DNA from 2 places in the Mesobacillus stamsii genome. Region 2 is predicted to be linked to the other one. Evidence: predicted binding sites of a transcription regulator. Region 2 holds the regulator's gene; the other holds the start of a gene.
What was found. Region 2 encodes Rex, which represses fermentation and respiration genes when NADH is low (regulators of the CRP and FNR family bind a similar motif). Its sites were predicted from a motif close to TTGTGAAATATTTCACAA; they were not measured.
Positions count from the first base shown of each region.

Region 1: the regulator Rex is predicted to act here: its motif matches at 2,713-2,730, upstream of qoxA (cytochrome aa3 quinol oxidase subunit II).

Region 1 covers NZ_JAUSUN010000006.1:111,445-117,185, forward strand. Annotated here, with positions in the region: gene J2S25_RS07050 (YIEGIA domain-containing protein) at 1-277, shown strand, start outside; gene J2S25_RS07055 (capping complex subunit for YIEGIA) at 282-494, shown strand; gene J2S25_RS07060 (cold-shock protein) at 683-883, shown strand; partial or broken gene J2S25_RS07065 (DUF421 domain-containing protein) at 1,056-1,373, shown strand; gene J2S25_RS07070 (oxidoreductase) at 1,424-2,317, opposite strand; gene qoxA (cytochrome aa3 quinol oxidase subunit II) at 2,780-3,790, shown strand; gene qoxB (cytochrome aa3 quinol oxidase subunit I) at 3,780-5,741, shown strand, end outside.
Region 2 covers NZ_JAUSUN010000025.1:3,595-9,335, reverse strand. Annotated here, with positions in the region: gene groL (chaperonin GroEL) at 1-994, opposite strand, end outside; gene groES (co-chaperone GroES) at 1,102-1,386, opposite strand; gene J2S25_RS16010 (CPBP family intramembrane glutamic endopeptidase) at 1,727-2,458, shown strand; gene J2S25_RS16005 (YdiK family protein) at 2,462-2,665, shown strand; gene J2S25_RS16000 (redox-sensing transcriptional repressor Rex) at 2,690-3,355, opposite strand; gene moaC (cyclic pyranopterin monophosphate synthase MoaC) at 3,384-3,878, opposite strand; gene J2S25_RS15990 (ABC-F family ATP-binding cassette domain-containing protein) at 4,046-5,741, shown strand, end outside.

The DNA of each region.
Region 1 (5,741 bases), on a different contig from region 2:
TGCCGCTGTGATCAGTCCCAATGAGGAAAGATTCCGAATCACTTTGGATCATTTTGGTCAGCAGCAAGCTGCCTTGTTTGAAGCTACACGGACACTTGGCCTTAAACGCTACCACTATACAAGAAAGGATTTTGAAAATGGAAAAGTCATCATTACCTTTGTTCCCATACTTAAAGACGCCGACCGTTTAATCGAAGCAATCAAAAAAACTCCACTGCTTGAAAGTACAAAAAAGAACAAAGATGTTCTTAGCACTAATTTTGTTGGGAGGAATTAAAAATATGGGACAGGAAATAGGCGGAATTCCCCGATTTGATATCATTGCCTTGGTCACCCTTTCTAAAGACCGGGTGATCGGCGGACGGCAGCTAACCTTGCTTGCGGAGAATAAAGAAGAACAAGATGCAATCTCTCAGGAACTAGCAACAACGCTCAAGGGAGACATAGTGAAACTAACATTTGGCGACCAGATGGTGGTTAGGAGGACTCAATAAATCCCTTCGTTTTAAAATGGGTAAATAGAATGAAATCTCTCTTTTTCGTTTGCTTTTAACACCATTATTTGATATGATGGAGTAGAATTATTTTTGTTCGGTGTAAAGGATAGAAATTATTTCGTCTTAATGATCACTTTGGGCAAGGATAGTAACATTTGTGCGAATGGCACTAGGAGGTAAAAGTAATGGAACAAGGTACAGTAAAATGGTTTAACGCAGAAAAAGGTTTTGGATTCATCGAGCGCGAAGGTGGAGACGACGTATTCGTACACTTCTCTGCTATCCAATCCGAAGGTTTCAAATCATTAGACGAAGGACAAAAAGTATCTTTCGACGTGGAGCAAGGCGCTCGCGGACCACAAGCTGCTAACGTAACAAAACTATAATCGTTTTCTGAAAAGAAGAAGGTTCCTTTCGGAACCTTCTTCTTTATTATTCCAGATCCCATTCCTGCTACGGATTTCTTCCACACTCCCTCACTCACGGTTTTACATTTCCAACTTCAAACTCATAGAATATATTTTACCTGATTGCAAATAATTTAGAAAAAATGTCTTTTCATTAAGCGATGTCGATTATGCTATCTTTGAAACGGATGGAAAGCTTTCTGTTATGAAAAAACCGAACAAACAAATAGTTACGAAAAAAGATTTAAATATTGCCGTTACACAAGGTAATTTTGTTCCGCTTTCGACAGAACTCATAGCTGACGGTCAGGTCAATCTTCAAAATCTGGCTAAAATGAATAAAGATCAAAGCTGGCTCGTGCAACAGCTGCATCAATCTGGTACCAATTCATTGGATGAGGTGTTTTTTGCAGAAATCCAGCCTGATGGAACACTCTATATAGATAAAAGAGATGATTTGGTGCATTAAATAAATAGATGGTCCTGCCAGATTGAGCAAGACCATCTATTATAAAAAGCCTAAAAATGATAAAAAACATCTGTCATTTCTTCAGAAATGGACCACAATCTATTCATCGTTTCTATGTTATACACATTTGAAGCCGGTACTTCAATCGCAGGATTCCCCTTTCGATTCCCTCTTCCGTCCGGTCCGATGTACTCCCCGCCTTTAAGGCTGTCTTCCGTAGCTGCATAAATTGTTGGCAAAGAACCCTTTTCAGCAGGTTGTGTAATGAATTTCATCAGTCCTTTTATAAAAGCAGGTGTTTCTCCTTTTCCGAAATGAAATAGATTCGTATTTGATAATCCAGGATGGCAGGCAACACTTATGCTCTCTATCTCATGCTGTTTGAAGCGATTATCCAATTCTTTGGCAAACAAAAGATTTGCAAGTTTACTCTGACCATAGAACTTCATTGCCTTATAACCTTTTGACCCATCTAAATTGTCAAAATCAAGCTTTGCTCCTCTATGGGCAATACTGCTCAAAGTAACCACACGTGAACCCGGTGTGTTTTTTAATAGTGGCAGTAATAGTCCGGTTAAAGCAAAATGACCTAAGTGATTGCTGCCAAACTGAAGTTCAAAACCATCCTTTGTCTTTCCATAAGGAGGAATCATGACTCCGGCATTATTAACCAAGAGATTCAAGAATTCGAACTTCTCCATAAAACTTTTTGCAAAGTTGCGAACACTTTTAAGGTCAGCAAGGTCAAGCTTCATTATATTTACTTTAGCATTTGGATTTTCCCTCAAAATGGATTCCAAAGCTATCTGGCCCTTACTCTCATTTCGAACAGCTAGAATGACAAATGCTCCCTTTGCTGAAAAATACTTTGCTGCCTCAAAGCCGATTCCACTATTTGCACCTGTGATAACGGCTATCTTCCCTGATAAGTTGTCTGTTAACATAACTACTTTATTCCTCCATTCAAACGCGAGCCGAATTCTGTTAATCCGCCTCTTATTGTATCATAACTAGGCTTTTTAAATGGTTAATCCAACCCTATCCTCACCATACCAATTTCTGATATCAACATGTTCGTGAATGATTAATCAAAAAATCTACACAATTAGCTTTCATTTCCTCGTTCCCATTAAATTCATCCCTCCTAGCTTCCCTTTTTACGTCAATATCTGTTGTTAGAAATTCACGAAGATGCCAATTTTTGTTTTCATAATTTGTTCACAATTATCCTCAAAACTGTAACAATTGCCATGTTAGAATAGTTATAAACAAACATGTGTGATATTTATCACACTTTTTACCACAACTTACCGTTTATTTTGGAGAAAGTATGATAAATTTGTGAACTTATAAACATAAGTTTGTGATAAAATGTACAAGGATTAATTTTGAAAGGAGTTGCAGTGATGAAGAAATCAAAACTTTTTTTGGTCTCCCTCACCTCGATCATAACTGTGCTGCTGCTTAGTGGCTGTGAAAACAATATGGTAGTTTTCAACCCAGAGGGACCAATCGCAAGGCAAATTCTTGAGCTAATCAACTTTTCGATAGCTTTGTTGCTACTTGTTACAGTGGTTGTTTTTGGACTGTTCGCCTTTATTGTCTGGAAATACCGCGAGCGAAAAGACAATTTGGATTATGAGCCACCGGAAGAGCACGGAAGCACAGCATTGGAAATTATTTGGACAGTGATTCCTATTTTGATTATCGTTGCCTTAACCATCCCAACTGTCAAAACAATTTATGCAATAGACGAAATACCTAAAGGCTACGAAGATAAAAAACCGCTTGTTATTAATGTCACTTCCGCTGACTGGAAATGGATTTTTAGCTATCCAGAACAAGGGATTGAGACAGTTAACTATGTGAATATTCCTGAAGATCGTCCAATTGATTTTAAATTGACTTCCGCAGGTACGATGCAAAGCTTCTGGGTACCTGCACTTGGCGGCCAAAAATACTCTATGGCCCATGCCGAGACCCAGCTCTACCTTGTCGCTGACAACCCTGGCTCATTTGTAGGCAGAAATACAAACTTCAATGGCCAAGGCTATGCAGGAATGGAATTCGAAGTCCTCTCCCAGACACAGGAAGATTTTGACCAGTGGATTAAGGACGTAAAAGAAACGGCACCTAAAATGACTCTTGAAGAGTATGAGAAAATGCTGGAGCCATCACACTTCGGCCGCAAGACATTCTCCAATAGTCATCTTGAATGGGTTGATCATTCCGATCCTCACTCCAAGAATTACACCAACCCTGAATTGTATGACAGAGGACATGGCTGGCCAGGTAAAATTTTTGAAGACAAGAATAATTACAAGTACAAAAATACAGACAGTAACAACTCGGAAACGATGAATCAGAAAGACTCAGAAGCTGAGGATCCAAACGGAGGTGGGCACAGTGGGCATTAAATGGGATGAATTTTTCGTAACCGGCGATCCACTGATTTTTGCTTCACAGATCGGGATTGCTCTGTCGTTAGTTGGAGCAATAGCCGGAATCACTTATTTTAAAAAATGGAATTACCTTTGGACTGAATGGCTGACAACTGTTGATCACAAGAAAATAGGTATTATGTATATTTTGCTTGGTGTCGTGATGTTTTTCCGCGGCGGAGTTGATGGATTGATGATGAAAAGTCAGACAGCAGTTCCGGAAAATGAATTCTTGAATGCACAGCATTACAATGAAGTTTTTACGACTCACGGTGTCATCATGATCTTGTTTGTTGCGATGCCATTGTTGATCGGTCTCATGAACTTTGCAGTGCCATTACAGATAGGTGCTCGGGACGTTGCTTTTCCTCAGCTAAACGCACTTAGTTTCTGGCTGACTGCAAGCGCTGCTGCGCTGTTTAACCTTTCATTCATTATCGGTGGTTCCCCAGATGCTGGGTGGACTTCCTACTTCCCTCTTGCCGGCAAAGAATTCAGTCCAGGCATCGGGAATAACTTTTATGCTGTGGCTTTGCAAATAGCTGGTGCTGGAACTTTGATGACCGGTATTAACTTCATAGTTACAGTGTTAAAAATGAGAACCAAAGGCATGACATTGATGAAGATGCCAATGTTCACCTGGACTTCGTTCATTACATCGATCATTATTGTTGCTAGTTTTCCTATTTTTACAGTTGCGCTAGCGTTGATGACATTTGACCGCACATTTGGGGCACACTTTTTTACCATTTCCGGTGGCGGGATGGATATGCTATGGGCAAACCTGTTCTGGTTATGGGGACATCCAGAAGTGTATATTGTCGTCCTGCCAGCGTTCGGGATGCTGTCAGATATTATCTCTACATTCGCCCGCAAAACGCTTTTTGGTTACAAATCAATGGTCGTTTCCATTGTGCTGATATCTGTTCTAAGCATGCTTGTTTGGGTACACCATTTCTTCACAATGGGCAATAATGCAGCTGTGAACTCCTTTTTCTCGATCACAACAATGGCAATTGCGATTCCAACTGGTGTGAAGGTGTTCAACTGGCTGTTCACAATGAGAAAAGGACGGATCAAGTTTACGACTTCCATGCTTTGGGCACTTGCATTTGTTCCAAACTTTGTGATTGGCGGAGTGACAGGTGTCATGCTTGCTATGGCAGCAGCTGATTATCAATATCACAACACGTTGTTTCTGGTTGCACACTTCCATTATGTTTTGATTCCTGGTGTTGTGTTCCCGATCTTTGCTGGCCTTTATTACTGGTGGCCGAAAATGTTCGGCTACATGCTGAATGAAAAAATCGGAAAATGGCATTTTTGGCTATTCGTGATTGGCTTTAATGTTACATTCATGCCAATGTTCTTCTTAGGGCTTGATGGTGCAGTCCGCCGTGCATACACCTACTCTGCTGAAACTGGCTTTGGGCCACTGATGCTACTTTCTGCTGTTGGATCGATCATTCTTGCAGCAGGGTTTGCCGCTCTTGTATATAATATTTACTGGAGTGCTCGCCATGCGGACCGCAATATTGGAAATGATCCATGGGATGCAAGGACACTAGAGTGGGCAACTGCTTCTCCTGTCCAACAATATAATTTCGCTTCCCTTCCTGAAGTAACGAAGCTTGATGCGTTCTGGCATATGAAAAAGAACAATGAACTTCAGCCGCTTTCTGAAGATGAAGTGGAAGAAATCCACTTGCCAAGCAACACATGGATCCCGATTTACATGGGTGCAGTGTTCGGAATCTCAGGATTCCTGCTTGTATTTGAATGGACAATTGCTGCGGGCATTGCCGCACTTGGAATTTTTGTCGGATTGGCTTTCCGCTCGTTTGACTATGATGAAGGCTTCCATGTTCACAAGGATGAGATCTCTGAAACTGAACGCAAATGGAGAAAAGGCGGGAACAAAGGAGTG
Region 2 (5,741 bases):
CCACGATCGTGGTGTTTTCTTTTGTAACAACAACTTTAGAAGCGCGTCCTAAAGAGGTGATCGTAGCAGACTTAAGGTCGCGGCCTAATTCTTCCGTGATCAATTCGCCGCCAGTTAATGCAGCGATATCTTCTAGCATTGCTTTGCGGCGGTCGCCGAAGCCAGGAGCTTTTACTGCAACTGCGTTGAATGTTCCGCGAAGCTTGTTGACTACCAATGTTGCAAGTGCTTCTCCTTCAACATCTTCCGCAATAAGCAATAATGGCTTACCTTGTTGGACAACCTGCTCAAGAACAGGAAGAATTTCCTGGATGCTGCCAATTTTCTTGTCAGTAATCAGGATATATGGGTTTTCAAGAACTGCTTCCATTTTGTCAGAATCAGTTACCATATAAGGTGATGCATATCCGCGGTCGAACTGCATACCTTCCACAACATCCAATTCTGTTGTGAAGCCTTTAGATTCCTCGATTGTGATTACGCCATCGTTGCCAACACGCTCCATTGCTTCAGCGATCAATTGGCCCACTTCTACGTCATCAGCAGAGATTGCGGCAACTTGAGCGATAGAAGCCTTCCCTTCGATTGGCTTAGAAATAGCCTTTAACTCTTCAACTGCTTTAATAACAGCTTTTTCCATCCCTTTACGGATACCCATTGGGTTCGCTCCGGCAGTTACGTTCTTAAGACCTTCGCGGATCATCGCCTGAGCAAGAACGGTTGCAGTAGTTGTACCGTCACCAGCAACATCATTTGTCTTGCTTGCTACTTCAGCTACCAGCTTAGCACCCATGTTTTCGAATGCATCTTCAAGTTCGATTTCTTTTGCGATTGTAACACCATCGTTCGTGATTAATGGTGAACCAAATTTCTTCTCAAGTACCACGTTACGTCCTTTTGGTCCAAGAGTTACTTTTACTGCATTTGCAAGAGAATCTACGCCGCGAAGCATCGCGCGGCGAGCTTCTTCACTGAATTTAATTTCTTTTGCCATGGTAGAAAAACCTCCTTAGGATTTTTATTTGTTATATGAATCTCTACACTTTTGTTTGTGTCTAGCTTTAGCGCCTAGTCCCTCGAGACGTTGGCGCTTCCGCTATTCTATTCTACTACTGCTAAAATGTCGTTTTCACGTAGGATCAGGTATTCAGTTCCCTGATACTTCACTTCTGTGCCTGCGTATTTTGAGAAGATGATGCGGTTTCCGACTTCAACTTCAAGAGCAACGCGCTCTCCGTTTTCAAGTACACGGCCAGTACCAACAGCTACGACTTTTCCTTCTTGAGGTTTTTCTTTCGCTGTGTCGGGTAAAACGATACCGCTTGCAGTTTTTTCTTCAGACTCAACAAGCTCGATAATAATACGATCTCCTAATGGCTTGATCAAGTGAAACAACCTCCTCAAATTATATGTAGATTCTTGTTTATTAGCACTCACCTTTATAGAGTGCTAACACAATTTATATAATAATGAATCTCGATTTTTTTTGCAAGCAGGAAGGATAATTTTTTTATAAAATTTTCTAAACAGCTTCTAAACCGTCTTTCTTATTCTTATGTGGGATCGCTTATATGACCGCCTGTTCCCTGGAATTTTGCTAAAAATAGTTAGAAGACAACCTGATATTTGAACTTTCCCAACACTTACTAGTAAAATGGATAGATAGCATTTCTATAATAGCTGCACATCTTCAAATAAACCGATCCTACTAGAAGGAGTTTTCATTTTGAAAAAGGAATACTGGTTCGTCATTATTGCCTATATCGTCATGCAGATTTCCAGCTTGGTCGGTGTACCGTTTGTTGTCTTTATCGGAACTGCCATGGGAAAAAGTCTGGAGGAAATGCAAACCCTCGCGATTCCATACTGGCTAGTGATCAGCTTTTCACTGACACTCTTGATCATCCTTCTAATTTTAAGGAAGGAAAGAACGAAGGACACTGATTTTCGCGACGCTTCTTCACCGGCAAGCTCGGCTGCCTGGGCATTCGGCGGGGTATTTCTTGCCTTGTTTGCCCAGTCGATTGCAGGTACTATAGAAAGCATGCTGGGAATTGAAATGGGCTCAGAGAATACTCAGCAAATCATCAAACTGATTACACAATTCCCGGTTGTCATCCTTGTCAGCTCGATTATTGGTCCAATTCTAGAGGAAATCGTCTTCCGAAAGATTATTTTTGGGAGACTGCACCAGAAAATGAACTTTTTCTTTGCCGCCTTGATCAGTTCCGTTATTTTTGCGTTGGCCCATATGGAGCCTGAACATGTGATCCTATACTCAGCTATGGGATTCACTTTTGCCTTTCTATATGTGAAAACAAAACGGATCATTGTGCCGATCATTGCCCATGTTACAATGAATACAATGGTTGTTATGCTTCAATCGGTATTTCGAGAAGACATTGAGAGAATGATAAAAGAAGCAGAAAAAATTCAAAGCTTTATTGGGGGATTTTAAGTCATGAAGCAATCGCCTATATTTTCAGGCGTTGTCTATATCTTGTTAGGCAGCTTATTTACCTATTTCGCGATCCAGAATGTCAACGAAACAGGCTGGGGGTTTTTCAGCTATTTGCTCGTAGCCCTTGCAACATTCGACTTTGGGTCCGGCATCAGAATGGTCCTGTTCCATTTCAAACTGAAGAATAACCAGAATAAAAAATAGCTCCTTCATCTGAAGGAGCTATTTTTATTCTTCCACTTCCGTTATTTCCGCGTCGGTTGGATAATGCTTCAAGAAATAAATCAACGATTGCAATTCTACTGCGAGATCAATATGATGGATTCTGATGGAAGTCGGTACATTCAGCCTTGCCGGTGTAAAGTTAAGAATTCCCTTTACATTTGCCTGCACCAATCTGTCCGTAATCGACTGTGCCACGGTGGAGGGCACCGTCAGAATTGCAACCTGAATGCCTTCCTCTATAAGAACCTTGTCAAGATCATCCATGTGATAGACTGGTACATCGCCAATCTGTGTTCCCACCTTATTCGGATCAACGTCAAAGGCAATTTTAATTTTCGTATTATTGTTTTTGGAAAAATTATAGTTCAAAAAAGCGGTGCCCAAATTTCCGACACCGATTAGACCGACCTTTGTAAGTTCATCCTGGTCCAGCGTCTTTCGAAAAAAAGTCAGCAGATAGTTTACATTATAACCGTAACCCTTTTTGCCCAAAGCCCCAAAATAGGAAAAGTCCCTTCTGATCGTCGCTGAATCTACTTTGACAGCCTCACTCAGTTCCGCAGACGAAACCCTTTGCTTGCCTGAAGAATGCAAGTTCAATAAAAATCGGTAATAGAGAGGCAAACGTTTTGCCGTTGCTTGCGGAATCTTCATTCCATCGTTGGTCATTCTCAAATCCTCCACCCTGTTTGTATTTCTATTTTATCTTCTCATCTCGCTTAAAATCACCATTTTTCCCGCCGGTTTTTTCTAAAAGATATGTCTTGCCAATCACCATGCCTTTGTCTACGGCCTTGCACATATCATAAACAGTCAGCGCGCATGCAGATGCTGCTGTTAACGCTTCCATTTCTACACCTGTGTTTCCTTTCGTTTTAACTGCTGCAGCAATTGCGAGAGTATAGTCACTCCCATTTTGCTCCCAAGCAAATGAAATGTCTATGCCTGTTAAGGGAATCGGATGGCACATAGGAATAATCTCGGAAGTCTTCTTGGCTGCCATGATGCCAGCAACCTGAGCGACCGCTAGTACGTCGCCTTTTTTTATTTTATTTTCGGTAATTCTGCCATATATATCTTCATTAACGGTAATGCTTGAATGGGCAACTGCCGTACGGACGGTCTCTGGTTTTTCACTGACATCGACCATCTTCGCTCTTCCCTCATCATTAAAATGCGTAAATTCTGCCATGCTCAAGCTCCTTTCAACCAAATAATACACTATTTTCACAAACTTGTGTGTGAACTTTGTTTCTATCCTTACATGTTAAGGCTGAATGTCTCCCCTCACAAGCAAATATTGCCGAGCCCTTTAGTTTGGGTTACACTATCCATAAGGCATTAGAGGTGAAAAAAAAAATGATTTTATTACAAGTTAATCAGCTCTCAAAATATTTTGCGGCTGATCTTATTTTAGCGAATATTAAGTTTGAAATACAGACTAATGATCGAGTTGCCCTGGTCGGCAGGAATGGTGCTGGAAAATCAACCCTGCTGAAAATCATTGCTGGCTATGAATCACATGACGGTGGAGACATCATCCGCCCGAAAGGCACATCGATCGGCTATCTTGCCCAGAATACCGGACTGGAATCCGAGAAAAGCATCTGGGAAGAGATGCTCGCTGTTTTTGACGAATTGCGCAGCATGGAAAAAGAGCTGCGGCGGCTTGAGGAGACCATGTCTGATCCTGGAATCCTTTCCAATGAAGCAGAGTATGCTAGAATTTTGAAAGATTATGACCTTTGTCAAGTTCAGTTCAAGGAGCAAGGCGGTTATCAATACGAAGCAGATATTCGTTCGGTCCTTCACGGCCTGAACTTTCAGTCTTTTGATTATTCCACAAAAATCTCCACTTTAAGCGGTGGACAGAAAACAAGGCTTGCACTCGCTAAGCTGTTATTAACGCATCCTGACATCTTGATCCTTGATGAGCCGACAAACCATCTTGACATAGATACACTTTCTTGGCTTGAACAGTATCTTCAAGGCTATGATGGGGCCATTTTGATTGTTTCTCATGATCGTTATTTTCTCGATAAGGTAGTGAACCAGGTATACGAAATCTCCCGCCATCAGCTGACGAAATTCCCAGGAAATTACAGTTCGTATTTGCATCAGAAAGCCGCAAATTACGAACGCGACCTGAAGCTTTATGAAAAACAGCAGGATGAAATCTCCAAGCTTCAGGACTTTATCCAGCGGAACCTTGCCAGGGCCTCGACAACAAAACGCGCCCAAAGTCGCCGGAAGCAGTTAGAGAAGATAGACCGAGTGGACAGGCCGTTAGCTGACGAAAAATCCGCTTCCTTCAGCTTCCAGATCGAGCGCCAGAGCGGAAATGATGTCTTGAGAGTGGACGCCCTTTCAGTTGGCTATCACAACCAGCCCGTGTCAAAGGATATTACCTTCCATCTTTCTCGCGGTGATAGTACGGCACTGGTCGGACCTAATGGTGTTGGAAAGTCGACATTGCTGAAAACCATTGTTGAAAACCTGCCATCGATCGCTGGCAGCATCCAATATGGCTCCCATGTCTCGATCGGCTATTATGACCAGGAACAGGCAGAGTTGAGTTCGAATAAACGGGTTTTAAACGAGCTATGGGACGAGCACCCGCTGAAATCCGAAAAGGAAATCCGCACCGTATTGGGCAACTTCCTGTTTTCAGGCGATGATGTGTTAAAAATCGTTTCTACCCTGAGCGGCGGTGAAAAAGCACGGTTGGCACTTGCCAAGCTGATGCTGCAAAATTCCAATTTTCTCATTCTAGATGAACCAACAAACCATCTCGATCTGGACAGCAAGGAAGTTCTAGAGAATGCTTTGATTGATTATCCGGGCACCATCCTGTTTGTTTCCCATGACCGTTATTTTATAAACAGGATCGCCACAAAGGTTCTGGAGCTGAACCGCAGTGGGGCAACAGAATATTTAGGTGATTATGATTACTACGTCGAAAAGAAATTAGATCAGGAAGAACTGAAGGCACTTGCCAGACAGGCTGCAATAGCGGCTGGCAAGGTTACCGAATCAGTCAAACAGGACAAAACCT